Regions from separate parts of the Streptomyces sp. NPDC045968 genome, predicted to be linked through region 2. Evidence: riboswitches for the same ligand, from Rfam matches in the RefSeq annotation. Region 2 holds a riboswitch; each other region holds the start of a gene.
The links. Region 2 has a riboswitch for cyclic di-AMP ahead of AC07FA_RS30050 (C40 family peptidase). Riboswitches for the same ligand answer to the same signal wherever they lie in the genome.
Positions count from the first base shown of each region.

Region 1: linked by a shared signal. The riboswitch ahead of AC07FA_RS12840 (M23 family metallopeptidase) and the one ahead of AC07FA_RS30050 (C40 family peptidase) in region 2 are both predicted to bind cyclic di-AMP.
Region 3: linked by a shared signal. The riboswitch ahead of AC07FA_RS19960 (M23 family metallopeptidase) and the one ahead of AC07FA_RS30050 (C40 family peptidase) in region 2 are both predicted to bind cyclic di-AMP.
Region 4: linked by a shared signal. The riboswitch ahead of AC07FA_RS26155 (transglycosylase family protein) and the one ahead of AC07FA_RS30050 (C40 family peptidase) in region 2 are both predicted to bind cyclic di-AMP.

Region 1 is NZ_JBWKLF010000003.1:695,124-702,599, reverse strand. It holds gene lhgO (L-2-hydroxyglutarate oxidase) at 1-685, shown strand, start outside; gene trmB (tRNA (guanosine(46)-N7)-methyltransferase TrmB) at 678-1,499, shown strand; gene AC07FA_RS12850 (PrsW family intramembrane metalloprotease) at 1,616-3,130, shown strand; gene AC07FA_RS12845 (aldo/keto reductase) at 3,136-4,080, opposite strand; gene AC07FA_RS12840 (M23 family metallopeptidase) at 4,224-5,267, opposite strand; cyclic di-AMP (ydaO/yuaA leader) riboswitch at 5,279-5,432, opposite strand; gene AC07FA_RS12835 (PP2C family protein-serine/threonine phosphatase) at 5,717-6,886, opposite strand; tRNA gene AC07FA_RS12830 (tRNA-Met) at 7,155-7,228, opposite strand; gene AC07FA_RS12825 (sulfite oxidase) at 7,339-7,476, opposite strand, start outside.
Region 2 is NZ_JBWKLF010000012.1:95,785-103,260, forward strand. It holds gene AC07FA_RS30040 (ATP-dependent Clp protease proteolytic subunit) at 1-561, shown strand, start outside; gene AC07FA_RS30045 (hypothetical protein) at 569-877, shown strand; cyclic di-AMP (ydaO/yuaA leader) riboswitch at 1,251-1,415, shown strand; gene AC07FA_RS30050 (C40 family peptidase) at 1,419-1,889, shown strand; gene AC07FA_RS30055 (LysE family translocator) at 1,907-2,548, opposite strand; gene AC07FA_RS30060 (LysR family transcriptional regulator) at 2,621-3,538, shown strand; gene AC07FA_RS30065 (ATP-binding protein) at 3,558-3,989, opposite strand; gene AC07FA_RS30070 (8-amino-7-oxononanoate synthase) at 4,179-5,339, opposite strand; gene bioB (biotin synthase BioB) at 5,483-6,664, shown strand; gene AC07FA_RS30080 (adenosylmethionine--8-amino-7-oxononanoate transaminase) at 6,657-7,476, shown strand, end outside.
Region 3 is NZ_JBWKLF010000006.1:363,386-370,861, reverse strand. It holds gene AC07FA_RS19970 (M16 family metallopeptidase) at 159-1,538, shown strand; gene AC07FA_RS19965 (M16 family metallopeptidase) at 1,565-2,947, shown strand; cyclic di-AMP (ydaO/yuaA leader) riboswitch at 3,166-3,333, shown strand; gene AC07FA_RS19960 (M23 family metallopeptidase) at 3,347-4,150, shown strand; gene AC07FA_RS19955 (GntR family transcriptional regulator) at 4,361-5,065, shown strand; gene AC07FA_RS19950 (HPr family phosphocarrier protein) at 5,226-5,507, opposite strand; gene AC07FA_RS19945 (bifunctional acetate--CoA ligase family protein/GNAT family N-acetyltransferase) at 5,670-7,476, shown strand, end outside.
Region 4 is NZ_JBWKLF010000009.1:302,846-310,321, forward strand. It holds gene AC07FA_RS26150 (transglycosylase family protein) at 64-1,074, shown strand; cyclic di-AMP (ydaO/yuaA leader) riboswitch at 1,365-1,536, shown strand; gene AC07FA_RS26155 (transglycosylase family protein) at 1,540-2,247, shown strand; gene eno (phosphopyruvate hydratase) at 2,598-3,878, shown strand; gene AC07FA_RS26165 (FtsB family cell division protein) at 3,981-4,451, shown strand; gene AC07FA_RS26170 (DUF501 domain-containing protein) at 4,584-5,114, shown strand; gene AC07FA_RS26175 (Ppx/GppA phosphatase family protein) at 5,167-6,108, shown strand; gene AC07FA_RS26180 (NAD(P)/FAD-dependent oxidoreductase) at 6,536-7,476, shown strand, end outside.

The sequences.
Region 1 (7,476 bases), on a different contig from region 2:
GACGGCGGACGGGCAGGTCGTCCGGGCCAGGGTCCTCGTCAACTGCGCGGGACTGCACAGCGACCGGATCGCACGGCTCGCGGGCGACGACCCGGGCGTGCGGATCGTCCCCTTCCGCGGTGAGTACTACGAGCTCGCCAGGGAACGGCTGGTGCGCGGCCTGGTCTATCCGGTGCCGGACCCCGCCTTCCCCTTCCTCGGGGTGCATCTGACCCGGGGCTTCGACGGCTCCGTGCACATCGGGCCGAACGCCGTACCCGCACTGGCACGCGAGGGATACAGCTGGCCCGTCGTGCGCCCGCGCGAGCTCGCGGCCACGCTGACCTGGCCGGGTTCCTGGCACATCGCCCGCCGGCACTGGCGGTACGGGGCGGGCGAGCTGCACCGGTCACTGTCGAAGCGGGCGTTCACCGAGGCCGTCCGGCGGCTGCTGCCCGAGGTGACGGAGGACGACCTGCGCCCTTCCACCGCAGGCGTCAGGGCCCAGGCCGTACTGCGGGACGGCACGCTGGTGGACGACTTCCTGATCCGTGAGGCACCGCACACCGTGCACGTGCTGAACGCGCCCTCGCCCGCCGCCACCGCCTCGCTGCCCATCGGGAGGGAGGTGGCACGGCGGGCCCTGTCGCGGGCTCGTGCCACGGGGTGGAAGCCACCCGCCGTAGAATCGGGGCATTGTGTCTGAGCCCCTGAACCCCACCCCCGAGACGCCCGGCGCCACGGACGACGCGGCTGCCCTGCGCGCCGCCTCCTTCGAGCGGATGCGCCGGCTGCGTCAGGAGCCCCGCTTCCCCGGCGGTCCCGCCGCCGACCCCGCCGGCTCGCACCACGAGCGCCGGATCCGCAGTTTCCAGCCGCGCCGCAGCCGGGTCACCGCCGGCCAGGAGGACGCCCTCCAGCGGCTGTGGCCGAAGTGGGGGCTGGACATCGACGGACAGCGCGTCCTCGATCTGCCCGAGCTGTTCGACGGGCTGCCGGTCATCCTGGAGATCGGCTTCGGGATGGGCGAGGCCACCGCGCAGATGGCGGCCGACGACCCGGGCACCGGGATCCTGGCCGTCGACGTGCACACCCCCGGGCAGGGCAATCTGCTCGGCCTCGCGGACCGGGCGGGTCTGACCAACGTCCGCGTGGCCAACGGTGACGCGATCATCCTGCTGCGCGAGATGCTCGCCCCCGAGGCACTCGACGGCCTCCGGGTGTACTTCCCCGACCCCTGGCCCAAGGCGCGCCACCACAAGAGGCGGCTGATCCAGCCGGAGTTCCTCGACCTGGTGGCGCAGCGGATGAAGCCGGGCGCCGTGATCCACTGCGCGACCGACTGGGAGCCGTACGCGGAGCAGATGCTGGAGGTGCTCACCGCGCACCCCCGCTTCGCGAACACACAGGCGGACGGCGGATACGCACCACGGCCCGCGTTCCGGCCCCTGACCCGGTTCGAGGGCCAGGGCCTGGACAAGGGACACGTCGTGCACGACCTGCTCTTCGCCCGCGTCTGAGTCCGCCGGACGCCGTCGTGCCGCCGTGCCGCCGGCTCTTTCCGGGCCGGATGCTTCCCGGCCACGCGCCCCTCGCCCCGTGGTCAGGTGTCGGTTCCCCTCGTTAGGGTCGTCGGGTGTACGAGTGGTCCGCGCAGCACCAGCAGCCGCAGCCGGCCGTCCCGGTTCTCGAGGAGCAACGGCTCGACGAGATCCTGGGCGCCGTGCCGGAGCGCGGGCAGTGGCGTGACCGGCCGCGCCGCGTCGGCATGGTGTGGCGCAGCAGGACGTTCCGTGCCGGTGCGGTGATCTCCGTACTCGCGCTCTGCGGGCTGCTCATCCTGTCCCTGGTCCGCGAGCAGACCGGTACGCAGGGTTTCCTCGTCGGGCTCGGGCTCGCCGTGCTGCCCGTGCCGCTGCTGATGGCGGCCTTCCGCTGGCTGGACCGGGTCGAGCCGGGCCCCTGGCGGAGTCTGTTGTTCTCCTTCGCCTGGGGGGCGTGCGCCGCCGCGCTGGTCGCGATCACCGCGAACACCTTCGCGGCGCGCTGGATAGCCACGGCGACCGCGGACCCGTCGAGCGCCGACACCCTCGGTGCGACGGTGATAGCGCCGGTCGTCGAGGAGAGCGCGAAGGCCGCCGCGGTTCTGTTGATCTTCCTCTTCCGGAGACGGGAGTTCAGCGGTGTCGTCGACGGCATCGTGGTCGCCGGATTCACCGCGACCGGTTTCGCGTTCACCGAGAACATCCTCTACCTGGGCAATGCCTTCGGCGAGGACCAGCAGTTGGGCAGCACGGGCATCGGTGCGGTGACGGCCGGGACCTTCTTCGTCCGCGTGGTGATGTCGCCGTTCGCGCACCCCCTGTTCACCGTGCTCACCGGCATCGGTTTCGGGATCGCCGCGCTCAGCGCGCGGCGCCACCGGGCCCGCCGGATCGTGGTCCCCCTGCTGGGACTCGCCCTCGCCATGGGGATGCACGCCCTGTGGAACGGCTCGTCGACCTTCGGCCGGTACGGCTTCTTCGCGGTGTACGGGGCGTTCATGGTCCCGGCGTTCGCCCTCGTGACCTGGCTGGCGATCTGGTCGCGCCAGCGCGAGCTGCGCACGCTCGCCGCCGAGCTGCCCGCGTACGCGGCGGCCGGCTGGCTCTCCCCCGCCGAACCGTCGGCGCTCTCCTCGATGCGGGCCCGCGGTATGGCCCGTGACGTGGCCCGCCACTGGAACAGCGGCCCGGGCCGGGCCGGCGCCAGGGCCGCGGCCCGGTCGGTGGCCGAGTACGAGTCGTTCGCGACGTCACTGGCCGTGCTGCGGCGAAGGGCCCGGCGCGGGGCGGCGGGCGCGGACTTCGCCGTACGGGAGCGGGAGCTGCTGCACCACCTCTGGGAGCGCCGGGAGATCGCCGGCCCGGCACTCACGTACGCGGCGGGCCGGCTCAAGCCCCGGCCGTCGGCACCGCTCCCGGCCCCGCACCGGTGGTACGGCGGCTACAACCCGTACCTGAACCCGGCGGCGCCGCCCACCGGGCTCCCGTACCAGCAACGTCCGTACCAGGAACCTCCGGACCAGCAACATCCGTACCAGCAACGCCCGTACCACCAGCCGCCGTACCGTCAGGCCCCGTACGACTCACCTCGCCGTCCCGCTCGGTGAGCGTGTCAGGCGGAGGCTTCCGTGAGCGCCGCCTGCTCCTGCTCGGTCAGCCGGAGGCCGGCGACCGCGACGAGCGCGGGCACCTGCTCGACCGTACGGGCCGACGCGATGGGCGCCACCACGGTGGGACGGGCGGCCAGCCAGGCCAGGGCGACGGTGGCGATCTCGGCGCCACGCTCCGTCGCGATCGTGTCGAGCGCCGCGAGCACCTTCTGTCCGCGCTCCGACTCCAGGTGCTGGCCCGCCTTGTCGGCCCGCGGGCTGTCGACCGTGGCGCCCGCGCGGTACTTGCCGGTGAGGAAGCCCGAGGCCAGGGCGAAGTACGGGACGGCGGCGAGACCGGCGGCGGCGGCCGTGTCCTGGAGCCCGCCCTCGTAGGTGTCGCGTGAGACGAGGTTGTAGTGCGGCTGCAGAGCGACGTAACGGGCCAGCCCCTCGCGCTCGGAGAAGTCCAGCGAGGCCCGCAGCCGCTCGGGGCTGATGTTGGACGCGGCGATCTCGCGCACCTTGCCGTCCTTCACCAGCTGGTCGAGCGCGGTGATGATCTCCTCGACGGGGACGGTCTCGTCGTCGAAGTGCGTGTAATAGAGGTCGATGTGGTCCGTGCCGAGCCGGCGCAGCGATTCCTCGGCCGCTCCCTTGATGGTGGCGGCGGAGAGCCCCTTGTACGAGGGGTGGGCACCGACCTTCGTGGCGACGACGATGTCGGAGCGGTTGCCCCGCGAGGCGAGCCACTTGCCGACGACGGTCTCCGATTCGCCGCCCTCGTTGCCCGGCGCCCAGGCCGAGTAGGCATCGGCGGTGTCGATGAAGTTGCCGCCGGCCGCGGCATAGGCGTCCAGCACGGCGAAGGACTGTGCCTCGTCGGCCGTCCAGCCGAAGACATTGCCGCCGAGGGCGAGGGGGAAGACCTGAAGGCCGGAGGAACCGAGCGTACGGAGTGAAGTCATGGGTGGTTCAACCCCGTCCCCGGACCGCGCTATTCCACCAGGAGACGGCAGACCGGCAGCCCTGACGTCGGGGGGTGTGCGTCAGGGCTGCCGGGGTTCAGGTGCGTCCGGGGTGCGGGACGCGGTGTCTCAGCTGCCGGGTCTCAGATCGTCAGGCCCTTGCCGCGGAGCCAGCTCATCGGGTCGATGCCCGAGCCGCCGGCGGTGTGGACCTCCAGGTGGAGGTGCGCACCGCTCGCGTTGCCGGTGTCGCCGACGCGGCCGATGGTCTCGCCGGTCTTGACCCGCTGGCCCGCGCTGACGTGGATCGAGGACTGGTGGCTGTACGTGACCTCGGTACCGTCGTCGAGCTCGATGACGGTGTGGTAGCCGTACGACGTGTGCCAGCCGGCCGATGTGACGGTCCCGCCGTGCACGGCCTTGATCGGTGTGCCCGCCTGTGCCGCGAAGTCGAGGCCGGTGTGCTGGCCGGAGGACCACATGGAGCCGGACTGGCCGTACGTCGCGGTGATCGAGTACGAGGAGACCGGCAGGGCGTAGCTCGCGGCGAGCTTGGCAAGCCGCTCGGCCTCGGCCTTGCGCTCGGCGGCTTCCTCGGCCGCCTTCTTCTCGGCGGCGGCCTTGGCCTCCGCCTCGGTCTGCTGGGCCTTGGCCTCGGCTGCGGCCTTCTCGGCCGCCGCCTCCTCCTGGGCGGCCCTGGCCTCGGCGTCCGCGCTGGCCTGCTGCTGCTCGGCCTGCTGGAGGATCCGGGTGCGCAGCGCCTCTCCGGCGTCCGTCGCGCCCTGCTCGGCCTCGGCGGTGGTGATGCCGGCGGTGGTGAGCGGGGACGACACGGCCACCGTGGCGGTGTCCTTCGCGTCGGTGTCGCCGGACATCAAAGAGCCGACACCGGGAAGGGACTTGGCGTCGGGCAGATTGTCCGCGATGGAATCGGGAAGAGAGATGGAGACCGGCGGCTTGCCCTGAGCGGTGGCCATGCCACCCGCACCGACGGCCGCGATGACGCCGACCCCGAGGACGGTGGAACTACGAGCGAGACCGCGCTGCTTGGCTACGCGATGCCTGCCGCGAACCGGCCGGATGGACTCCTCCGTGGGATTCCATTCCTCCCAGGTCCTGTCCGGGCCGCCGAGAGTATCGGTGGCAAAGGGTGACGGGGCCTCGGGGGCAGGCTTGTTGGACGCCACGTGGGCGCACTCCTTTCCTTCCTTCTCGCCTACCGGGTTAGCTGACGGGTTCGGAGCAGGAAGGTCTCCTACGGGCCGCTCTGCCTCTCGCGAGACACAGGTGGCCCGATTCACCCCATGTAGGTGGTTCCCCGGTTCCCTTGCGGAATTCGGCGCTCGCGCACGGTGCCGCCTCTTGCGACGACTTGGACGACCGCGCTGCGTTATCGAACGTTAATAGACAGACGGGTGCGATTCCAAGCTGTTCCGAGTGATCGTTCGTGACTTTGGCCTGGACGTACCGGGATACAACCGGGTGCAATCGGGCGAGTTGAACACCCATCGAGGGGCAACCCGTTTCTGACGTTGTGTCAAATGTTATGCGGAGGGGCATCCTTCGATTACGGACGGTGGCCCCGTTCCGCAGCACCGGACGCGCGGCCTCCGCCGACGGCCCGTCACCCGGTGGCTCATTCCGTTCGTTCGCGGTTCCCCCGGCCCACGATCTTCACGGTCCTCCGGCGCTCGGGCTGCCCCTCAGCCGGCCGGCCGACCGCGAGCAGTGCCATGTCGTCCGTGGACCGGCCGCCCGTATGCAGGCGTACGTCGTCGATGAGCGCGGACAGCAGCTCCTCGGGCCCGGGGAAGATCCGCCCGCGCAACCGGTCCGCCGGATCGTAGAAGACACCGGCCGGGTCCCGCGCCTCGGAGAGGCCGTCCGTGAACATCAGCAGCGTCGTCCCCGCGGGCAGCAGCCACTCCTCCGACCGGTCCGGCCACACACCCAGATCCATCCCGAGCGGCAGCGCGGGCGAGGCCGACACCAGCACGTCCAGTTTTCCGTCGGCGTGCAGCAGGATCGGCTCCGGGTGCCCCCTGTTGACCAGCCTCACGAGGCCGGCCCCCGACGGGATCTCCGCGAGCGCGGCGGTGATGAACCCTTCCATCGCATCGAGCCCGCCGCGCCGCGTCCCCTCCCGCGCCAGCGCACGCTCCAGGCGCTGCGCCACGCCCTCCAGCGAACGCTCCTGCTCCGCGGCCTCCCGGAACGCCCCGATGACCACCGCCACCGCCCCGACGGCGTCGAGGCCCTTGCCCCGTACGTCCCCGACCACCAGCCGCACCCCGTACGGAGTGTCCGCGACGGCGAACAGGTCGCCGCCGACGAACTCGTCCGCCTGGGCCGCCTCGTACCGTGCCGCGACGTGGAGCCCGCCGATCCGGTCGGCCGGCGTGGGCAGCACCGCCCGCATGGCGGTCTCCGCGATGACCCGCGCCGACGCCAGCTGCTTGTTGCCCCGCCGGACGACACCGTTGACGAACAGGGCGAGCAGCCCGGCCGTGACCACGGTGACCAGCTCGATCACGGGCTCCACCTGGCTGAGCGTGCGGCTGTACAGGTCCAGCACCGCCATCACGAGAACCGCGGCGATACCCGTCCGGACCGTACTGGCCCGCGAGAAGAACGGTGCGGCGATCAGAGGAGCCGCCACGAAAAGGGGGACGGGGGTGAAGGTGGGCGGGGTGGTGAGGTCGAAGAGCGCACCGCCCGCGATCATCAGGGCGGGCAGCACGCGGACGAACCGACGGGCACGGACTCCCCCGACAGCTCCGCCCCGTCCTGTGTCGCGCTTCCCCACCTGAGTTTCTCCTGCCCGGGTCCGCCTACGGTTGCGGACGGTACCGCGCCCCATCCAGGCTGACCGGCGCCGCGCCGCGCGGCGACTCGTCATCGGCCAAAGGGGGGAGCGCGCGGAGGCGCTTCCCACGACCCGGTCACGCACTGTCCGCGAGCGCGGGCGGGATCATCACGCCGCGTCATGGGCCGAGCGGGCCGTCACGGCCTGCCGGACCCAGGAAACGACTCGGGCCCGGCACGCTGTGTGCGTACCGGGCCCGGTCCTTCAGTAGCGGGGACAGGATTTGAACCTGCGACCTCTGGGTTATGAGCCCAGCGAGCTACCGAGCTGCTCCACCCCGCGTCGTAAACACAACTCTACGGCATCCCGGACGGACTCATGACCACCCTCGCGGTCGCTCCTCACGGGCCCTCGTCGCGCGACCGCTTCCCGCGCCTCCCGGGCGACGGCGGTCAGCCGGTCTCCGGTACGCAGAGGACGGAGACCCGTTGCACGTGGTTGCTGCCGAAGCCGCCCCTGTTCCAGCGCTGGACGACCGGCTGCGTACTGCCGGTGGCGTCGGTGGCACGGACGCCGAGCACATGGCTGCC
Region 2 (7,476 bases):
CCGTACTCGAAGCTGCTGTCCGAGCGGATCGTCTTCCTGGGCACGCCCGTGGACGACACCGCGACGACCGACCTCATCGCTCAGTTCATGTACCTGGAGCACGCGGAGCCCGACCGGCCGATCTCGCTGTACATCAACTCCCCCGGCGGCTCGTTCACCGCCATGGCCGCGATCTACGACACGATGCAGTACCTCACCTGCGAGGTGGAGACCTTCTGTCTCGGTCAGGCCGGTTCCTCCGCGGCCGTTCTGCTGGCGGCCGGCGCGCCCGGCCGGCGACATGCCCTGCCCGGCGCCCGGGTAGTCATTCAGCAGCCCTCCCTGCCCGAGGCCGTGCGGGGCCAGCCCTCCGATCTGGAGATCGAGGCACGGGAGTTGATGCGCGTGCACGAGATGCTCACGGGAATGCTGGTCCGGCACACCGGCCGGTCCGCGGAGCAGGTCGCCGCCGACCTCGACCGGGACACCATCCTCGACGCCGCTGCCGCCAAGGCGTACGGGCTGGTGGACCACGTCATGGAGAACCGCAGTCCGTCCCAGCCGCCGCACACCGTGAGGTGAACCGCCGATGCCGCCACCGGAGTTCCCGCCGCTCCCCGCGCTGACCCGCGCCGAGGGGGAGTTCATCGACCGCTACCTGGAAGTGCTCGACCAACTGGGCCGGATCAATCCGGCGCGCGGCAGCGACACCTACAGCGCGCTCCGCGCGGCGCAGGCACTGGCCTCCCGGGCCGGAGCGCTGCGCGACGCGCTCGCCTCCATGCACGAGCGGGGCGAAACGCAGATCCACGCCGGCACCTTGGCGCGGGCGTTGCGGGTGCTCGACGGGGAGCGGCGCGCGGAGCGGGTCACCGTACCCCCCGTCGGCGCCAGTTGACCGACCGCTCCCCCGACTCCCCTTCGCGACCGGTTCTTCGGGCGCACCCGTCCGACACGCCCGATCCTCGTACCGAATTTCCTCGCTCGTTCGGCGTAGGCCGTCCCCCTCACGAAGGACAGCTCAACTTGCGCAAAGCGAGTGGAGTGTGAGCGGAATTCAGCGCTCCGCCGCTGGTACGAGGCGGGCCGGGGAGCCGGTCTCCCGACTCAAATCCTCCCTGTCCACCCGAATGGATCAGTCGTGATGAGCCTCACATAACACCGTTTCAGCTCGGAAAACCGGCACTGAGTGAGTCAAGATCCCTGGGACGACAAGCCCCCGCCACCGCGGCGGGGCGGTCCGGGCGGACGCCGAGTCCTGCCGCTGTCCGGATGACTGGTCGACAGGAGTGGATCGGCAGGAGTGGAGGACCCGAGCACAACGGGTCGACCGGGAGACCGGCCGTCCCTCGGGGTGAAGCCGCCAAGCGCGGCCGGGCAACTTCGCCAGCCCGAACCCGACAGGTCATCCTTCACAGGCGGCTGACGAAGGGTTGCGCATGTCTGCGCAGGTTCATGTCCCGTCACTTCTCGCCCGGGCCGGTACGGCCTCGGTACTCACTCTCGCCATCGGCACCACCATGCTGGCCCCGGGCATCGTGAACGATGCCGAGGCCGCCACCCATTCGACGAAGGCGCTCAGCATCGCCGCCTCGAAGAAGGGTGCACCCTACAAGTACGGTGCCGCGGGCCCCCGCCGCTTCGACTGTTCGGGGCTGACGCTGTACTCGTTCAAGAGGGTGGGCAAGAAGCTTCCCCGCACGGCGCAGCAGCAGTACAACAAGACCCGCCACATCTCCTCGTCGCAGCGCAAACGCGGCGATCTGGTCTTCTTCCATTCCGGGCGCAGCGTCTACCACGTGGGCATCTACGCCGGCCACGGCCGGATCTGGCACTCCCCGAAGTCCGGGTCGGTCGTGCGCCTGGAGCGGATCTGGTCCAAGAGCGTCTGGTACGGACGGGTGCGCTGACCGGCGCCCCTGCTGCCTCAGTGCAGCAGGGGCCCACCCACCAGCACGAGTCCCAGCGCGGTGAGTGCCGCGCCGCTGCCGCCCTCGATCGCCCTGGCGGTACGCGGCCGGCGCAGCCACCGGCCGAGCCGGTCCACGAGCAGGGCCACGGCCGGGAACCAGATGAGCGCCAGCAGTACGACGACGGCCGCGAGCAGCAGCGTCCTCGGCAGGGGCGGTTCGCCGTCGGGCACGAACTGGGGCAGCAGGCTGAGGAAGAGCACGGGCGCCTTGGGGTTCAGGGCGTTGGTCAGGAATCCCTGCCGCAGCGAGCGCCCGAGCGCTTCGGGGCTCGCCCCCGGTGCCGTGTCCTGATCCGCCCCGGCCGTAGCCGGCCGCCGCCGTATCGCGTACAGCGCGCTCAGTCCGAGGTAGAGCACATACGCGCCGCCGAGCAGCTGGACGGTGCGGAAGAGCACGGGCATCGCCACCAGCACAGCGGCGAGGCCCGCCACGGCGAGCGCGGTGTGCACCAGCAGCCCCCCGGCGACGCCCAGCGCGGTGGCCACTCCGGCCCGGCGCGAGGCCAGGGCATTGCGTACGACCACGGTGAAGTCGGCGCCCGGCAGCGCCACCATTCCCGCGGCGACTCCGATGAAGGCCAGCAGTTGTGCGTCCATGGGTACACCATGGACCGGCCGGGCCTTTAGCGTGTACTTGCAATCTTCTGGGTCTGCCTAAAGGAACGCTTAATGTACGACCCGACACGCCTGGCGGCGCTGGTGGCGGTCGCCGAGGCCGGTTCGATCACGCGGGCCGCGGCCCGGCTGGGCTACACGGCCCCCGCGCTCTCGCAGCAGCTGGCCAAACTGGAGCGGGAGGCCGGTGCGGAGCTGTTGGTGCGCCACCACCGCGGCGCACGGCTCACCGCGGCCGGTGAGCTGCTGGCGGGTCGGGCCCGGCGGGTCCTGGACGAGATGGACCAGGCGCGCCACGAGCTGGCGCGGCTCTCCGGGCTGTCCGGCGGGCGGCTGAGGGTCGCCACGTTCACCACGGCCGGCATCCACCTGCTGCCTCCGGTGCTGAGCGCCTTCCGCCGTGCCCATCCGGACGTCGAGCTGACCGTCACGGATCTGGAGCCGCCCGGCGGGGTCGCCGCCGTGGCCTCGGGCGAGGTGGACCTCGCGCTGACGCACGCGTACGAACCGGCGGTCGCCGATCCGCCCCCCGCGGGGGTGGTTGTCGAACCGCTGCTGGTCGAGGAGCTGGTCCTGATCACCGCCGTCGGGCAGGTCCTCTCGGAGGGCACGGGGCGGCTGCCGGTCACCGAGCTCGCCGGCCGCCCCCTGATCAGCAGCGCGCCGACGCATCCGCCCCGGCGCGGTGTGGAGAGCGCCCTGGCCGAGGCGGGGGCGACGCCGGCCGTGGTCTGCGAGTCCCCCGGCTACGCGCTGGTGTGCGCTCTGGTCAGCGCGGGGCTCGGGGCGGCGGTGGTACCGGAGATGGTCGCAGCGATGTCCCCGACGCCGGTGGCGGTGCGCCGGCTCGACCCTCCGGCCTTCCGCCGGACCATTTCCGTGGTGCACCGCGGTGACCGGGCGACCGCGGCGGCGGCGACGCTGACGGCGCTGTTGCGCAGCGGCTTCGGCCGCGCGGCCGCAGCGCAGTGATGGACCGTTTCCTCCGGGGTCAGCTCTGGACCGGGACGGTCCACGGCAGCGCGATCGAGACCGTCTTGCCCCCTTCGGCCGTGGGACTGACCGTGAGCCGCCCGCCGCACTCCTTGGCCAGACAGCGGATGATGACCATGCCGCGCCCGTTGTCCTGCTGGACGGCCACGGGCAGCCGGCGGGGCCAGCGAGGGTGACTGTCCGTCACCCCCACGTACAGCTCCTCGTCCCGGTCGAGCCGGAGTTCCACGGTGAACGTGGGCGACTGGCCCAACGTGTGCTGCACGGCGTTGGTGGCCAGTTCGGAGACGATCAGGCGGATGCTGTCGGCGAACTCGGCGTCGTCCGGGAGGCCCCACTCGGTGAGTACCCGGGCCACATATCTGCGCGCCGAGGAGACCGAGACCGGATCGCTCGGCAGAGTGACGGATGCTTCTTGATGGTCTGCCATGGCGGCGCCGTCCCTTCCCGGCCCGGCCGACACGAGATCGGCCAGGGTTGTGCTTCGCGCCAGATTGACACTGATGCTGCCCTCTGTAACGACGTTGCACCAAGATATGCAGATATCTGTCGCTCAAAGCGGTGAACTCCGCCGCGGGACGGTGGCGCTTCTCCGCGGCGGCCCGGGTGGCCTCCCGTTTCAGCCGGGCTGAACCGACGCGCCATCGGGAGCGGTCCGTACGATCGTGGCCACCGCTGCCGAGATCTGCTCCGCCGTCAGATCGGCCCGGGCGGTCAGCCGCAGCCGGGAGATCCCGTCCGGCACCGACGGGGGCCGGAAGCAGCCCACCGCGATTCCGGCGGCGCGGCAGTCGGCCGCCCAGCGCACCGCGGCGTCCGCGGACGGCGCACGGACCGCCACCACCGCGGCGTCGGGACGGGCCGCCGTGAGCCCGGCGGCGGTCAGCCGTTCGTGCAGGGCCGTGGCCACCGCGCGGGCCAGGCCGGCCCTTTCCGGTTCACGCCTCAGCAGGTCCAGGGCTCCCAGGGCGCCGCCGGCAGCCGCCGGGGCGAGTCCGGTGTCGAAGATGAACGTACGGGCGGTGTTGATCAGGTGGTCGATGACCCGGGCCGGTCCGAGGACCGCCCCGCCCTGGCTGCCCAGGGACTTGGACAGGGTGAGGGTGGCGACGATCCCCTCGCCGCCCGCGAGTCCGACGGCGGCGAGCGCACCGCGCCCGCCTTCCCCGAGGACGCCCAGCCCATGTGCGTCGTCGACCAGCAGTGCGGCGTTCTCCGCCCGGCACGCGTCGGCGAGCTCCGTCAGCGGAGCGGCGTCACCGTCCACCGAGAAGACCGAGTCGGTCACGGCCAGCGCCCGTCCGTCGTGCGCGTGCAGCGCCTTGCGCACGGCGTCGGGCTCCGCGTGCGGCACGACGGACGTCGCCGCCCGGGAGAGCCGGCACCCGTCGACGATCGATGCGTGGTTGCCCGCGTCGGAGACGATCAGGGAGCCGTGGCCCGAGAGCGCGGTGAGGGCGGCGAGGTTGGCCGCGTAGCCGGAGGAGAACACCAGGGCCGCCTCGAATCCGCAGAACGCGGCGAGTTCGCGTTCGAGTGCGGCGTGCAGGGCGGTGGAACCGGTGACGAGTCGCGATCCGGTGGCGCCCGCGCCCCATCGCAGCGCCGCGTCGGCGGCCGCGGCGGTGACCTCGGGGTGCCGGGTGAGGCCCAGATAGTCGTTGCTCGCGAGGTCCAGCAGTTCCGTTTCCGCGGGTCGCGGCCGCAGCGTGCGGACGAGTCCGGCGGCGGCACGGCGACGGGCCTCGGCGTCGATCCAGTCGAACGGGGCGAAGGACATGGGGTGGTCCCTTTTGTAGGCAGCTCACAGACACTAGCCGCGGGCGCAGCAGGTCAGGGTGTGGCAATACCCACACCCTTCGCCGCCTCTTCTGTCTGGTTCCTCCTTGGCCGATGACCGTGCCGTACGTCAGGATCATCGCCATGGACCTGCTGAACACGCTGGTGGACAAGGGGTTGCGGCGCGAACTGCCGACCCGCGAAGAAGCGCTCGCCGTGCTGGCGACCTCCGACGACGAACTGCTCGACGTGGTGGCCGCCGCGGGCCGGGTACGCCGCCAGTGGTTCGGGCGGCGCGTGAAACTGAACTATCTGGTCAACCTCAAGTCCGGGCTCTGCCCCGAGGACTGCTCGTACTGCTCGCAGCGGCTCGGGTCGAAGGCGGAGATCCTCAAGTACACCTGGCTGAAGCCGGACGAGGCGTCCAAGGCGGCCGCCGCCGGGGTGGCGGGCGGCGCGAAGCGTGTCTGCCTGGTGGCGAGCGGACGCGGTCCGACGGACCGCGATGTCGACCGGGTGTCGCAGACCATCGAGGCGATCAAGGACCAGAACGAGGGCGTCGAGGTGTGCGCCTGTCTCGGCCTGCTCTCCGACGGACAGGCCGAGCGGCTGCGCTCGGCGGGCGCCGACGCGTACAACCACAATCTCAACACGTCCGAGGGGACGTACGGCGAGATCACCACCACGCACACCTACGCGGACCGGGTGGAGACCGTGCAGCAGGCGCAGGCCGCCGGGCTGTCCGCCTGCTCCGGGCTGATCGCCGGCATGGGTGAGAGCGACGCGGACCTGGTCGATGTCGTGTTCTCGCTGCGCGAGCTGGACCCGGACTCCGTGCCGGTCAACTTCCTCATCCCGTTCGAGGGCACCCCGCTCGCGAAGGAGTGGAACCTCAGCCCGCAGCGCTGTCTGCGCATTCTCGCGATGGTCCGGTTCGTCTGCCCGGATGTCGAGGTGCGGCTCGCGGGCGGGCGCGAGGTCCATCTCCGTTCGATGCAGCCGCTCGCCCTGCACCTGGTCAACTCGATCTTCCTGGGTGACTACCTGACCAGTGAGGGCCAGGCGGGCCAGGCCGATCTGGACATGATCGCGGACGCCGGTTTCGAGGTGGAGGGCGCGGGTACGACGACGCTGCCCCGGCACCGTACGCAGGCCGGCGGTGGCTGCGGCTCGCACGAGGGGGGCTGCGCACCTTGCGGCGAGCCCGTGGACGAGGGGGCCGCGGGCGAGGCTGTCGCAGACGCCGCCGAGGTGTCTGCGGCACGCACGGACCTGGTGGCGGTCCGCCGTCGCGGTGCCGGTACGGATCTCGCACCCAATGCCTGAGCCGCTCTCCCCCGCCGCGTTGCGTGCCCTGGACCGGGCCCATGTATGGCATCCCTACGGCCCGATGCCGGGCCGCCAGGAACCGCTGGTCGTGGAGTCCGCGTCCGGAGTACGGCTCCGGCTCGCCGAAGAGGCCTACGGGCAGCGCGAGTTGGTGGACGGCATGTCGTCCTGGTGGTCCGCGGTGCACGGCTACAACCACCCGGTGCTCAACGAGGCGGCGCGCGGCCAGCTGGACCGGATGAGCCATGTGATGTTCGGCGGGCTCACCCATGAGCCCGCCGTACGGCTGGCGACCCGGCTGGTGGAGATCACCCCGGAGCCGTTGCGGCACGTGTTCCTCGCCGACTCCGGTTCGGTGTCGGTCGAGGTGGCCGTGAAGATGTGCCTGCAGTTCTGGCGCTCGGCCGGACAGCCGGCCAAGCGGCGGCTGCTGACCTGGCGCGGCGGCTACCACGGGGACACCTGGCAGCCGATGTCGGTGTGTGATCCCCAGGGCGGGATGCATGAGCTGTGGTCGGGTGCGCTGCCCCGGCAGGTCTTCGCCGACGCACCGCCGGACGGCTTCGACGCGGAGCCGGACGACGCCTACGTCACGCATCTGCGAGCGCTGATCGCGGACCATGCCCACGAGCTGGCCGCCGTGATCGTGGAGCCGGTGGTGCAGGGCGCGGGCGGCATGAGGTTCCACTCGCCCGCGTATCTGCGGGTGCTGCGCGAGGCGTGCGACGCGCACGACGTGCTGCTGGTGTTCGACGAGATCGCCACGGGTTTCGGACGCACGGGGAAGCTGTTCGCGGCCGGTCATGCCG
Region 3 (7,476 bases), on a different contig from region 2:
GACCCGTCCGAAGCGGTCCTGCGGGCCCCGCGTGAGGCACCGTTTACGGCAGCATCTACGACAACATCAACGGATCGGGAACTTCGCCAGGTGTCGGTGCGCTTGCTTAGAGTGGCAGGTCTGGCAGGAAAACCTGTATCGCGATCGAAGGGACGTACATGCCCATGGGTCACACGGCCACAGCTCAGGCCGGCTCCGGCGGCAGAACAGCGACCGAGCACCGCCTGGCCAACGGCCTGCGTGTGGTGCTCTCGGAGGACCATCTGACCCCGGTCGCCGCGGTCTGCCTCTGGTACGACGTCGGTTCGCGCCACGAGGTCAAGGGGCGCACCGGCCTGGCTCACCTCTTCGAGCACCTGATGTTCCAGGGCTCGGGCCAGGTCAAGGGGAACGGGCACTTCGAGCTCGTGCAGGGAGCCGGTGGTTCGCTGAACGGCACGACCAGTTTCGAGAGGACCAACTACTTCGAGGTCATGCCCACGCACCAGCTGGAGCTGGCGCTCTGGCTGGAGGCCGACCGCATGGGCTCGCTCCTCGCCGCGCTCGACGAGGAGTCCATGGAGAACCAGCGCGACGTCGTGAAGAACGAGCGTCGCCAGCGGTACGACAACGTTCCGTACGGCACGGCCTTCGAGAAGCTGACGGCCCTCGCCTACCCGGAGGGCCACCCGTACCACCACACCCCGATCGGCTCGATGGCCGACCTGGACGCCGCGACCCTGGAGGACGCGCGTACGTTCTTCCGTACGTACTACGCGCCCAACAACGCGGTGCTCTCGGTGGTCGGCGACATCGACCCCGAGGAGACGCTCGCCTGGGTCGAGAAGTACTTCGGTTCCATCCCGGCCCACGACGGCAAGCAGCCGCCGCGTGACGGCACGCTGCCCGGCATCATCGGTGAGCAGCTGCGCGAAGTGGTCCACGCGGAGGTCCCGGCGCGTGCGCTGATGGCCGCCTACCGGCTGCCCCACGACGGCACCCGGGAGTGCGACGCGGCGGATCTGGCGCTGACCGTGCTCGGCGGCGGCGAGTCCTCCCGGCTGCACAACCGGCTGGTCCGCCGCGACCGTACGGCGGTGGCCGCCGGGTTCGGGCTGCTGAGGCTGTCCGGAGCACCCTCGCTCGGCTGGCTGGACGTCAAGACGTCCGGCGGTGTCGAGGTGCCGCAGATCGAGGCCGCGGTCGACGAGGAACTGGCCAGGTTCGCCGCCGAGGGCCCCACGCCCGAGGAAATGGAGCGGGCCCAGGCGCAGTTGGAGCGCGAGTGGCTGGACCGTCTCGGTACGGTCGAGGGCCGCGCCGACGAACTGTGCCGGTACGCCGTGCTGTTCGGCGACCCGCAGCTGGCCCTGACGGCCGTGCAGCGGGTGCTCGACGTCACCGCGGAGGAGGTCCAGGCGGCCGCCAAGGCCTGCCTGCGCCCCGACAACCGCGCGGTCCTGGTCTACGAGCCGGTCGAAGCGCCGGCCGACGCCGACGCCGATGCCGACGACACCGCCGAAGCCGGCACCGACACGCACGAGGGGGCCGAGCAGTGAGCGACGCCGCTGTGACTGGAGTAGCGATGCAGTACCACCCGCAGCCGACCGCGGGCGTGGCCAGGCCCTGGGCCTTCCCCGCCCCCGAGCGGGGCGCCCTGCCCAACGGCCTCACCGTGCTGCGCTGTCACCGCCCCGGCCAGCAGGTGGTCGCGGTGGAGATCTTCCTGGACGCGCCGCTGGACGCTGAGCCCGAGGGCCTCGACGGCGTGGCCACGATCATGGCGCGCGCCCTGTCCGAGGGCACGGACAAGCACTCCGCCGAGGAGTTCGCTGCCGAGCTCGAGCGGTGCGGCGCGACTCTCGACGCGCACGCCGACCACCCCGGCGTCCGGGTCTCCCTGGAGGTCCCGGTCTCCCGGCTGGCCAAGGCGCTCGGGCTGGTCGCCGAAGCGCTGCGGGCACCCGCCTTCTCCGAGAGCGAGATCGAGCGTCTGGTGGGCAACCGCCTCGACGAGATCCCGCACGAGCAGGCCAACCCCGCCCGCCGGGCGGCCAAGCAGCTCTCCAAGGAGCTCTTCCCCGCCACCGCGCGGATGTCGCGTCCGCGCCAGGGCACCGAGGAGACGGTGAAGCGGATCGACGCCGCTGCCGTGCGCGCCTTCTACGACGCGCACATCCGTCCGTCCACCGCCACCGCGGTCGTCGTCGGCGACCTCACCGGGGTCGACGTGGACGCGCTGCTCGCCGACACGGTCGGTGACTGGTCGGGCAACACCGCCGAGCCCCGCCCCGTCCCGCCGATCACGGCGGACGACCGGGGCCGCGTGGTGATCGTGGACCGCCCGGGCGCGGTCCAGACGCAGCTGCTGATCGGCCGCATCGGCGCCGACCGGCACGACAGCGTCTGGCCGGCCCAGGTCCTCGGCACGTACTGCCTGGGCGGCACCCTCACCTCGCGGCTGGACCGGGTCCTGCGCGAGGAGAAGGGCTACACCTACGGCGTCCGCGCCTTCGGGCAGGTGCTGCGCTCGACGGCACCCGGTTCCTCGTCCGGGCGCACCGGAGCGGCGATGCTCGCCATCAGCGGCTCGGTGGACACGGAGTCCACGGGACCGGCGCTGGACGACCTCTGGAAGGTCCTGCGGACGCTGGCTGCCGAGGGGCTGACCGACGCCGAGCGCGAGACGGCCGTGCAGAACCTCGTGGGTGTCGCCCCGCTGAAGTTCGAGACGGCGGCGTCCGTGGCGGGCACCCTCGCCGACCAGGTCGAGCAGCACCTCCCGGACGACTACCAGGCTCAGCTGTACGCGCGCCTGGCCGAGACGGGGACGGTCGAGGCGACGGCCGCCGTGGTCAACGCGTTCCCGGTGGACCGGCTGGTCACGGTGCTCGTCGGCGACGCCTCCCAGATCGCGGACCCCGTCCGCGCCCTGGGAATCGGCGAGGTGTCGGTCGTCAGCGGCTGACGGCCGGCCGGCTCACTGCCGTACTCGCAAAAGTGAACAAAGGGGACCTCGATGGGCAACTGCCCGTCGGGGTCCCTTCCTTTTGTCCGCTTTGGTGGGGAGGTTTCCTGTCTGCCCTGTGGGATGTACTACAAAACCGCCTGTCCGTTTGGTGATTGAAAGTGGCCCCGTTTAGCGTCGGCTCGGCTGTCCGTCATGTATGCCGCATCCGTGGCGCCGGGCAGCCATCGCCGAGTCCCCGTCAGGCGCGAGCCTGGGGAGCCGGGGACCCACGAAGTCCCTGGGGTGAATCGGACGTCTGCGCCTCCTCGGCGGTGCAGGGGCCCGTAGGAGACCTTCCTGCTCCGAACCCGTCAGCTAACCCGGTAGGCGAGAAGGAAGGAAAGGATCAGCCCCTCCATGGCGTTCACCCGTGCCACCGGGAAGCACCGTGCCCCGAGCCGTCTGACGCGCAAGAGCGCCCAGGTCGCCGGCATCGCGGCTCTGGCCACCACAGGCGTCATCGGCGGGATGGCCTCGCCGGCCCTCGCCGCGGACGAGGCCCGCGTCATCAGCGACACCGGCCTGATCCAGGCCGTCGCCATCGACGGCACCCTCGCCGACCAGATAGCCGCCCAGGCGAAGGCCCAGGAGCAGCAGGCCGAGGCCGCAGCCAAGGCGAAGGCCAGGGCTGCTGCCGCCGCCAAGGCGGAAGCGAAGGCGAAGGCCGAGGCCAAGCGCAAGGCGCAGGCGCGTGCCGAGGAGGCCCGCGAGGCCGAGGCGCGTGCCGCCCGCGCGGCCGAGCGCAAGCGGCTGACCTCGTTCCACCTTCCGGTGGCCGGTTCCTACGTGACCACCGGTTACAAGTCCAGCGGCTCCCTCTGGTCCTCCGGCAGCCACTCCGGTGTCGACTTCCACGCCGCGTCCGGCTCCTCCGTCGTCGCCGTCGGCGCCGGTACGGTCGTCGAGGCGGGCTGGGGCGGGGCCTACGGCAACAACATCGTGCTCCGGATGACGGACGGCACGTACACCCAGTACGGACACCTCTCCTCGATCGGCGTCTCCGTCGGCCAGAGCGTCACCTCCGGGCAGCAGATAGGTATCTCCGGCTCGACCGGCAACTCCACCGGACCGCACCTCCACTTCGAGGCCCGGACCACCCCCGAGTACGGCTCCGACATGGACCCCGTCGCGTACCTGCGCGCGCACGGGCTGAACGTCTGACCCACGCGCCGCACCAGCGCTTCCCGAAGGCCCCGGCTCCCCGCCGGGGCCTTCGGCATATCGCCCGGAGTCCGTCCGCCGAAGCCTTCCGTGGCCAGAAGATATCCCTTGATTCCGCTCTGCCATCGGAAATTCGCGCTCATTGCAATAGAGTCGCAGAACAGGCGTCGATCGGCCGCGTTTCGCGGGGATTAAGGCGGAGGTTCGGACATGCGCATTCCCGCGCATTCGGTATGCACGGCAATCCGTGACGACATCGTCTCCGGTGTCTTCGATCGCGGCAGCCGCCTCACCGAGGAGTTGCTCGCGCGTCGTTACGGGGTCTCGCGCGTCCCGGTGCGCGAGGCCCTGCGCACGCTGGAGTCCGAGGGGTTCGTCGTCACGCGCAGGCATGCGGGCGCGTGCGTGGCCGAGCCCACCGAGCAGGAGGCCGCCGATCTCCTGGAGGTCCGGATGCTGCTGGAACCGCTCGGCGCCGCGCGGGCCGCGCAGCGGCGTACGGAGGCCCACCTCAAGGTGCTGCGTGGCCTGGTCAGGCTGGGTCAGGAGCGGGTGCGGCGGGGTGAGGGCGAGGATCTGCGCTCCCTGGGCGGCTGGTTCCACGAGACGCTCGCCCAGGCGTCGGGCAGCCCCGGCCTCATCGCGCTCCTCACCCAGCTCCGGCACAAGATCGCCTGGATGTACGCGGTCGAGCAGCCGGTACGCCCCGCGGAGTCCTGGGCCGAGCACGGGGCGATCGTGGACGCCGTCGCGCGCGGTGACGCGGACCGGGCCAGGGCGCTGGCCGTCCAGCACGCCGAGCGTGCGATCGCCGCTCACCGGCTGCGCCGCCCGGACCGCCCGGGGCGCGGCCCGGTCCCGGCCCGGGTGAGCACTTCGCAACATGCCGTAAACACCGCGGGCGTCCGTCATTAACAATTGCGCCGTATACAAAGAAGGTAATTTCGCAGGACTTTCTTTGTGCTGCCCGAATTCGAGCCCGTCGGCGCCTTTCCGGAAACGAAGAAGTCGCGGCACCCGTTCAGGGATGCCGCGACTCCGTCGCAGAATTGATTCCGGTCGGATCCAGCCGGAATCAGACCGTCTCCGGAAGCTCCTCGAGCCCCTCGGCGACCAGCTTGGCCAGGCGGTCCAGGGCGGCTTCGGCGTTGTCCGCCTCGGACGCGAGCACGATCTCCTCGCCACCGGTGGCGCCCAGGCCGAGCACCGCGAGCATCGACGCGGCGTTCACCGGGTTGCCGTCGGCCTTGGCGATCGTCACGGGGACGCCGGAGGCCGTGGCGGCACGGACGAAGATGGAAGCGGGGCGGGCGTGCAGGCCCTCGGCCCAACCGACGTTGACGCGGCGCTCAGCCATGGTTCTGCCCTTCACGAATCAATGGTTGTCTAGACCAGTCTCTCATGCAGTGCGCACTGCTGTGCCCGGTCCCGGGCCCGGCCGCTGCGGCCGGTCGAGCACCCTCAGACTGCCCCGGCCCCGATCCCTCCGCGACCGGTGTGTCAGCCGTAGGCTTTGCCCATGCAGCCCACGCCGGAGCAGAGTCCGCATCACGCGTACCCCGACCACTGGGAAGCGGACGTGGTGCTCCGCGACGGTGGCACCGCGCGCATCAGGCCGATCACGACCGACGACGCCGAGCGGCTGGTCAGCTTCTACGAGCAGGTCTCCGACGAGTCGAAGTACTACCGCTTCTTCGCCCCGTACCCGCGGCTCTCCGCCAAGGACGTGCACCGCTTCACCCATCACGACTACGTCGACCGGGTCGGTCTCGCCGTCACGACCGGCGGCGAGTTCATCGCCACCGTGCGCTACGACCGCATCGACGAACGGGGCCGGCCCGCCACCGCCCCCGCCGACGAGGCCGAGGTCGCCTTCCTCGTCCAGGACGCCCACCAGGGCCGCGGGGTGGCCTCCGCGCTCCTCGAACACATCGCCGCGGTCGCCCGCGAGCGGGGCATCCGCCGCTTCGCCGCCGAGGTGCTGCCCGCCAACAACAAGATGATCAAGGTGTTCCGCGACGCCGGCTACACCCAGCAGCGCAGCTTCGAGGACGGCGCCGTCCACCTCACCCTCGACCTCGAACCCACCGCCGAGTCCCTCGCCGTCCAGCGCGGCCGCGAACAGCGCGCCGAGTCGCGGTCGGTGCAGCGCCTCCTCGCCCCCGGTTCCGTCGCCGTCGTCGGCACCGGCCGCACCCCCGGCGGGGTCGGCCGTACCGTGCTGCGCAACCTCCTCGGTTCCGGCTACACCGGGCGTACGTACGCCGTGAACCGGGCCTTCGACACCGGCCTGACCGAGATCGACGGCGTCCCCGCGCACCGGTCCGTCGGCGAGATCGACGAGCGGGTCGACCTCGCGGTCCTCGCCGTGCCCGCCGACCGGGTGCCCGAGGCGGTCGCCGACTGCGGTGAGCACGGCGTACGGGGACTGGTCGTCCTCTCCGCCGGATACGCCGAACAGGGCGCCGAAGGGCGCGAGCGGCAGCGCGAACTCGTGCGCCAGGCCCGCTCGTACGGCATGCGGATCATCGGCCCGAACGCCTTCGGCGTCATCAACACCTCCGAAGCCGTCCGGCTGAACGCCTCTCTCGCCCCCGAGTCGCCCGCCCACGGCCGCATCGGGCTCTTCACCCAGTCGGGCGCGATCGGGATCGCGCTGCTCTCCGGGCTCCACCGGCGCGGCGCCGGCCTGTCCACGTTCATCTCGGCGGGCAACCGGGCCGATGTCTCCGGCAACGACTTCCTCCAGTACTGGTACGAGGACCAGGAGACCGATGTCGCCCTCCTCTACCTCGAATCGCTGGGCAATCCGCGCAAGTTCACCCGCCTCGCACGGCGGACCGGGGCCGTGAAGCCCGTCGTGGTGGTGAAGGGCGCGCGGCACAGTGGTTCCAACCCGCCCGGCCACGCCGTGCCGGTCAGCCGGATTCCCGACGCGACGGTCTCCGCGCTGATGCGCCAGGCGGGCGTGATCCGCGTGGACACGGTGACCGAGATGGTCGACGCGGGCCTGCTCCTCGCCGGACAGCCGCTCCCGGCCGGGCCCCGGGTCGCGATCCTCGGGAACTCGGAGTCGCTGGGCCTGCTCACGTACGACGCCTGTCTCGCGGAGGGACTGCGCCCGCGTCCGCCCCGCGACCTGACCACCGCGGCGAGTCCGCAGGACTTCCGGGACGCGCTGGCCGAGGCGCTCGGCGACCAGACCTGCGACGCCGTGATCGTGACCGCGATCCCCTGGGTGGGGGAGAACGGCGAGGCGGAGACGGGGGACGGCGAGGTCCTGGCCGCCGCCCTGCGCGAAGCGGCGGCCACCGGTCCCGCCAAGC
Region 4 (7,476 bases), on a different contig from region 2:
GAGTGCCGCTAGGTTCACCGTTCACCACAGCAGTCACATGTCAGTCACACGGAAGGCAATCCCATGGGCTCCGCGAACGGCAGACACCGCCGCCCTCGCCAGGCACCCGCCATCGTCGTCGCCGCAGGCGTGACGGGATCGGCCATCGCCATCCCGCTGCTCGGTGCGACCGGTGCGCACGCCGCCGACGCCTCGACCTGGGACCGGGTCGCCGAGTGCGAGAGCGGCGGCATGTGGAGTGCGGACCTGGGCAACGGCTACTACGGCGGCCTGCAGTTCTCCCAGGACACCTGGTCGGCGTACGGCGGCTCGGCGTACGCGCCCCGCGCCGACCTCGCCAGCCGCTCGCAGCAGATAGCCGTCGCGGAGAAGGTCCTGGAGGACAAGGGTCCGCAGGCGTGGCCGAGCTGCGCGGTGATCTCCGGGCTCGCGCTGGACGGGTCCCTCCCGGGCGTCGACCCGGGCGGCGTGCCCTCCGCCGAACCGTTGGACCCGCTGTTCCCGTCGGACGAAGCGACGGACGAGGCGGCGGGCGAGGCGGCGGACGAAGCCACGGACGAAGCGAACAAGAGCGGCGAGAGCGACAAGGCGGGCGAGTCGGGCAAGTCCGGCGACATGACCGGGCCTGTCGAGTCCGACAAGAACGGCGCGACCGGCGAGTCGGCCGGGTCCGAGGACTCCGGCGCGACGGCCCCGCCCTCCACCACGCCGTCCCCCGAGGCGTCCGACGCCCCGGCCGACGCGGACCAGGGCGGCGGCAAGCACCGAGGCGCGCCGGCGCCCGAGGCGAGCCAGGACGTCGACCCGGGCAGCGGGCGCGACTCCGGCCGGCACGCCTCGCGCGGTGACGGCGAGGCGCGCGACGGGGGTGCGGCGAGCCTGGACGGCGACTACACCGTCCGGCCCGGAGACAATCTCTGGGCGATTGCTGACGCACAGAAGGTTCCCGGCGGCTGGACCGAGCTGTACGAGGCCAACAAGGGCGAGCTGGGCTCCGACCCGGACCTCATCCTCCCCGGGCAGAGCCTCGATCTGGGGCTGTCGGACAGCGCGGAGAGCTCCGCGCTCAACTGATCAAATTCGGGAAAACGCCCCAAAATCGAGGGCAGTTCAGAGGCCTATGTCCACTTATGCGTAAGTGAGACATGGGTCTCTTTGCTTCAACTGGCGTGCCACGGCCGGGTGGTGCGCCTGCGCCCCCTCTGGCCTGCGGAAACGTTTGATCGCCCAGAGCAAGTAAGACCCGAATGGCCGGTATGTCCCTCTTTGAAAGTGGGGGTTGCCTATGTTTACGGTCGGAACCGCTCGCACCGCGGGCCCCGTCGACCGTCACGCCGAATCCTGCCGTCGGTCGAAGGGAACAGACGCGTAAAGCGCCGTAGGCAGGAGCGGGGGACCCAGGTAAGCGCCGGGCCCGGTCGTCGAAGGACGACTGAGGACCGGCTTGGGGTGAAGTCGCGCGCTAGGACGTGCGACCGGGCAACTCACTTGGCCCGAACCCGACAGCTCACCTCGTAGGCGTCGGTGAGGAGAAGCTCCATGCTGTTTTCCAGCAAGGCCAAGCACCGCCGCCCGTCCAAGGCCGTCCGTGTCGCCACGCTCGCCGGTGTCGCCGGTGCCGCTGTGGCCGTCCCGCTGATGGGCGCGACCGGCGCCTCCGCCGCCTCCGTCGCCACGTGGGACGCCGTGGCCCAGTGCGAGTCCGGTGGCAACTGGTCCATCAACACCGGTAACGGCTACTACGGCGGTCTGCAGTTCTCGCAGTCCAGCTGGGCCGCCGCCGGCGGTACGCAGTACGCGTCCCGCGCCGACCTGGCCACCAAGTCGCAGCAGATCGCCACGGCCGAGAAGCTTCTCGACATGCAGGGCCCGGGCGCCTGGGCCTGCGCCGGTGCCGGCAACCTGACCAACGACGGTGTGGACCCGGGTGTCGACACCGGCTCCGCGCAGAGCGGCGGCGCCGAGCAGCAGGCCCAGCCGGAGCGCCAGGCCGAGCAGCCGGCCACGCGCAGCGAGCAGCGCACCGCCCCGAAGACCGAGGCGCCGAAGACCGTCACCACCCCCACCGGCGAGAAGGTCGAGAAGGGTGACGGCGAGTACAAGGTGAAGACCGGCGACACCCTCAGCAAGATCGCCGCGAAGCAGCACGTCAAGGGCGGCTGGGAGAAGCTGTTCGAGCTGAACGACGACATCGTCAAGGACGCCGACCTGATCTTCCCGGGCCAGCAGCTCCACCTGACGAAGTAGTACCTGGGACTCTCCTCCCCCTCGGGAGGGTGTCCGGCGGCATCCCTCCCGCTCTGCTCCCCGACCCGGCGCGCTCTCCCCCGTGCGCGCCGGGTCGGGGTCGTTTCGAACGCGAGCGCACCGCCGAACGGGTCCGGCTCGCACGGTCCCGGCGCCGTTGATCGTTCAAGTGTTGTAGTTACTGGCCAGTAAATTTCTGGAGCTTTGCCCGTGAATGCATACCCTTGGGTCCTTTTTCGTCCCAGGGGACGGGCGCCCGGCTGGCCGATGGGGTCCGGCCGGATAGGCTCGTGCCGCAAGGCCACAGTGACCCTGCACAACCAGTGTCATATCCCAGAAGGAGATGCCTCGTGCCGTCCATCGACGTCGTCGTAGCCAGGGAAATCCTCGACTCCCGGGGTAACCCCACGGTCGAGGTCGAGGTTGGCCTCGACGACGGCAGCACGGGACGTGCTGCTGTTCCGTCCGGCGCCTCCACCGGTGCGTTCGAGGCCATTGAGCTTCGCGACGGAGACCCCAACCGCTACATGGGCAAGGGCGTGGAGAAGGCCGTCCTCGCCGTCATCGAGCAGATCGGCCCGGAGCTCGTCGGGTACGACGCCACCGAGCAGCGCCTCATCGACCAGGCGATGTTCGACCTGGACGCCACCGAGAACAAGGGCTCGCTCGGCGCCAACGCCATCCTCGGCGTCTCGCTGGCCGTGGCGCACGCCGCCTCCGAGGCCTCCGACCTGCCGCTCTTCCGCTACCTCGGCGGCCCGAACGCGCACCTGCTGCCCGTTCCGATGATGAACATCCTGAACGGCGGCTCGCACGCCGACTCCAACGTGGACATCCAGGAGTTCATGATCGCGCCGATCGGCGCCGAGTCCTTCTCCGAGGCCCTGCGCTGGGGCGCGGAGGTCTACCACACGCTGAAGAAGGTCCTCAAGACCAAGGGCCTGTCCACCGGTCTCGGTGACGAGGGCGGCTTCGCCCCGAACCTGGAGTCCAACCGCGCCGCCCTGGACCTCATCGTCGAGGCCATCAAGGAAGCCGGTTACGTCCCGGGCCGCGACATCGGCCTCGCGCTCGACGTCGCCGCGTCCGAGTTCTACAAGGACGGCGTGTACGAGTTCGAGGGCAAGTCCCGCTCGGCCGCCGAGATGACCGAGTACTACGAGGAGCTCGTCTCCGCGTACCCGCTGGTCTCCATCGAGGACCCGCTGTACGAGGACGACTGGGCCGGCTGGAAGGTCATCACCGAGAAGATCGGCTCCAAGGTGCAGATCGTCGGTGACGACCTCTTCGTCACCAACCCGGAGCGCCTGGCCCGTGGCATCGAGGAGGGCTCCGCGAACGCCCTGCTCGTCAAGGTCAACCAGATCGGTTCGCTGACCGAGACCCTGGACGCCGTCGAGATGGCCCAGCGCAACGGCTTCAAGTGCATGATGTCGCACCGCTCCGGCGAGACCGAGGACGTCACCATCGCCGACCTCGCCGTCGCCGTGAACTGTGGTCAGATCAAGACCGGCGCCCCGGCCCGCTCGGACCGTGTCGCCAAGTACAACCAGCTGCTGCGCATCGAGGAGATCCTCGACGACGCGGCGGTGTACGCGGGCCGTTCGGCGTTCCCCCGCTTCAAGGGCTGATCACCGGCCCCTCGCGGCCGAAGTCACCAGCCTCCGTCCGTCCCCGCACTCGGTCCCGTACCGTGTGCGGGGACGGACGTGCGTAACGGGGAGGCGTGAGACATGGCCGGGAAGGACCGCGACCGGTTCTCCACCGCGACCAGGCTGCGACTGCTCGGTGAGCAGACCGCGGCCCGCGTCTACCGGTCCCAGAACCGGCGCCAGGCCCGCCGCTCGCGGCTCACCGGCCGCGCCGCGTTCCTCGCCCTGGTCGTCTGCTCCCTCGTGGTCGCGCTCGCGTACCCGATGCGGCAGTACGTCTCCCAGCGCGACGAGATCGCCGACCAGGAGCGCCTGTCGCAGGAGGCTCGACAGCGGACCGAGGAGCTGCGCGACGAGAAGGCGCGGCTCAAGGACGACGCGTACATCCGGCGGCTGGCCCGTGAGCACCTTCATTACGTACGTCCGGGGGAGACCGGTTACACCGTGATCGATCCGGAAGCGGCCGAGGACCGCCGCGGGGAGCCGGGCACGACGGACCGCCCCTGGCACTCGAACCTCTGGGACGGCGTGGACAAGGCCGACCGCCCCTGACCGGCGCCACACGACCGGCCCGCACCACCGGCATCACCGCATCAACCGCATCAACCGCACCACCGCATCATCAGCACCACCCGCACCACCCGCACCATCTGAGAAGCACCTTCGAGCAGAACCAAGGCAGGCATGGACACCCCCCCTCCGCAGACCGCATCCACCACGCCCACCGACGCGGACATCGGCGCGTTCGAGCAGCAGCTCGGGCGCCCGCCGCGCGGGCTGCGCGCCATCGCGCACCGCTGCCCCTGCGGCAACCCGGACGTGGTCGAGACGCAGCCCCGTCTGGAGGACGGCACGCCGTTCCCGACGACCTTCTATCTGACCTGTCCGCGTGCCGCGTCCGCGATCGGCACGCTGGAGGCCAACGGGGTCATGAAGGAGATGACCGAGCGTCTGCAGACGGACCCCGAGCTCGCCGCCGCGTACCGCGCGGCGCACGAGGACTACATCGCCCGCCGTGACGCCATCGAGGTCCTGGAGGGCTTCCCGAGCGCGGGCGGCATGCCGGACCGGGTGAAGTGCCTGCACGTCCTGGTCGGCCACTCCCTGGCGGCCGGCCCCGGGGTGAACCCGCTGGGCGACGAGGCGATCGCGATGCTGCCGGAGTGGTGGGCGAAGGGGCCGTGCGTGTCGCCGTGCGGCACCGACGGGGCCTGACAGCCCCCGCCACCCGGGGCGGAGCCCCGTAACGACCACCACAGGAGCCCGTATGACCCGCGTTGCCGCCATCGACTGCGGTACCAACTCCATCCGTCTGCTCGTCGCCGACGCCGACCCCGGTACGGGCCGGTTCACCGAGCTCGACCGCCGGATGCAGATCGTCCGCCTCGGTCAGGGCGTCGACCGGACCGGGCGGCTGGACCCCGAGGCGCTGGAGCGCACGTTCGCGGCCTGCCGCGAGTACGCCGCGGTGATCAAGGAGCTGGGGGCCGAGCGCCTGCGCTTCGTCGCCACCTCTGCCTCGCGCGACGCGGAGAACAGCGACGAGTTCGTCCGGGGCGTCCTGGACATCCTGGGCGTCGAGCCCGAGGTCATCACCGGCGACCAGGAGGCACAGCTCTCCTTCGACGGCGCCACCAAGGAGCTGACCGGGAGCGACCATCTGGCGAAGCCGTATCTCGTCGTGGACATCGGCGGCGGCTCCACCGAGTTCGTGGTCGGCGACGACGCGGTCCGCGCGGCCCGGTCCGTGGACATGGGCTGCGTACGGATGACCGAACGTCACCTGGTGCGGGACGGCGCCGTCGTGGACCCGCCCACGCCCGACCGGGTCGCCGCGATCCGCGCGGACATCGACGCCGCCCTGGACCTCGCCGAGGAGACCGTCCCGATCGCCCGGGCGGCCACGCTCGTCGGCCTGGCCGGCACGGTCACCACGGTGGCCGCGATCGCCCTGGAACTGACGGAGTACGACCCCGGGGCGATCCACCACTCCCGGGTCTCCTTCGAGCAGGTCCAGGAGATCACCGGGCGGCTGATCGGCTCCACGCACGAGGAGCGGGCCGCGATCCCCGCGATGCACCCGGGACGGGTCGATGTGATCGCCTCGGGGGCGCTGATCCTGCTCGCCGTGATGGAGCGGACCGGTGCCCGTGAGGTCGTGGTCAGCGAGCACGACATCCTGGACGGGATCGCGCTCTCCGTGGCGTAGCCGCGACCACCCCTGACGCTCGCTCAAACGCACTCCGGCCTGCACCTCTGAGCCCTTCGGAGGCGCTTGTGGGGACCCTTCGGGAGCCCGCCGCGACGAAGTTCGTGAACTTCTTCACAAGGAATTCGGTCCGGTTGGGCGCCGTTCGGCCTATCGGGGGCCGTGACGGCCGCCCGACGGCTCTCACACCGAGGGTTCGGTCAGGTTCCGCGCGTGTTGCGCGTAGGTGAACCGGAGCCGTGGTTCAGCCCCTCGGAAGGCACAAGGGCCAGCTCACAAGCGGTGAACAACGTTCTCTACGGCACCGTGGTTCCCCTCCGGTGTCATGACCTGGGTCACGTGGGCGGCGGAGTGTAGCAGAGGGGCGCGGATACCTTGTGAAGGGGCTCACGAGCAGGTGCCCCGAGGGGGGTGGATACTCGATGGCATGAGCACCACGGAGCGTCCCAGGATCCTCGTTGTAGGCGGTGGGTACGTAGGCCTGTACGCAGCTCGTCGCATTCTGAAGAAGATGCGCTACGGGGAGGCGACCGTCACGGTTGTCGACCCTCGCTCGTACATGACGTACCAGCCCTTCCTCCCCGAAGCTGCTGCCGGCAGCATCTCCCCTCGGCATGTCGTCGTCCCGCTGCGACGCGTCCTGCCGAAGGCCGAGGTGCTCACCGGTCGCGTCACGACCATTGACCAGGACCGCAAGGTCGCCACGGTCGCGCCGCTCGTCGGCGAGGCCTACGAGCTGCCCTTCGACTACCTCGTCATCGCGATGGGCGCGGTCTCCCGCACCTTCCCGATCCCCGGCCTCGCCGAGCAGGGCATCGGCATGAAGGGCATCGAGGAGTCGATCGGCCTGCGCAACCACGTCCTCGAGCAGCTGGACAAGGCTGACTCGACGACCGATGAGGACGTCCGCCGCAAGGCGCTCACGTTCGTCTTCGTGGGCGGCGGTTTCGCCGGTGCGGAGACCATCGGTGAGGTCGAGGACATGGCCCGCGACGCGGCGAAGTACTACACCAACGTGAAGCGCGAGGACATGCGCTTCATCCTCGTCGACGCCGCCGACAAGATCCTTCCCGAGGTCGGCCCGAAGCTGGGCGCGTACGGCAAGGAGCACCTCGAGGGCCGCGGTGTGGAGATCTACCTCTCCACCTCCATGGACTCGTGCGTCGACGGTCACGTCGTGCTGAAGAACGGCCTGGAGGTCGACTCCAGCACCATCGTGTGGACCGCCGGTGTGAAGCCGAACCCGGCGCTGGCCCGTTTCGGCCTGCCGCTCGGCCCGCGTGGTCACGTCGACACCTCCGAGAAGCTCCAGGTGCAGGGCACCGACTACATCTGGGCCGCGGGCGACAACGCCCAGGTTCCGGACCT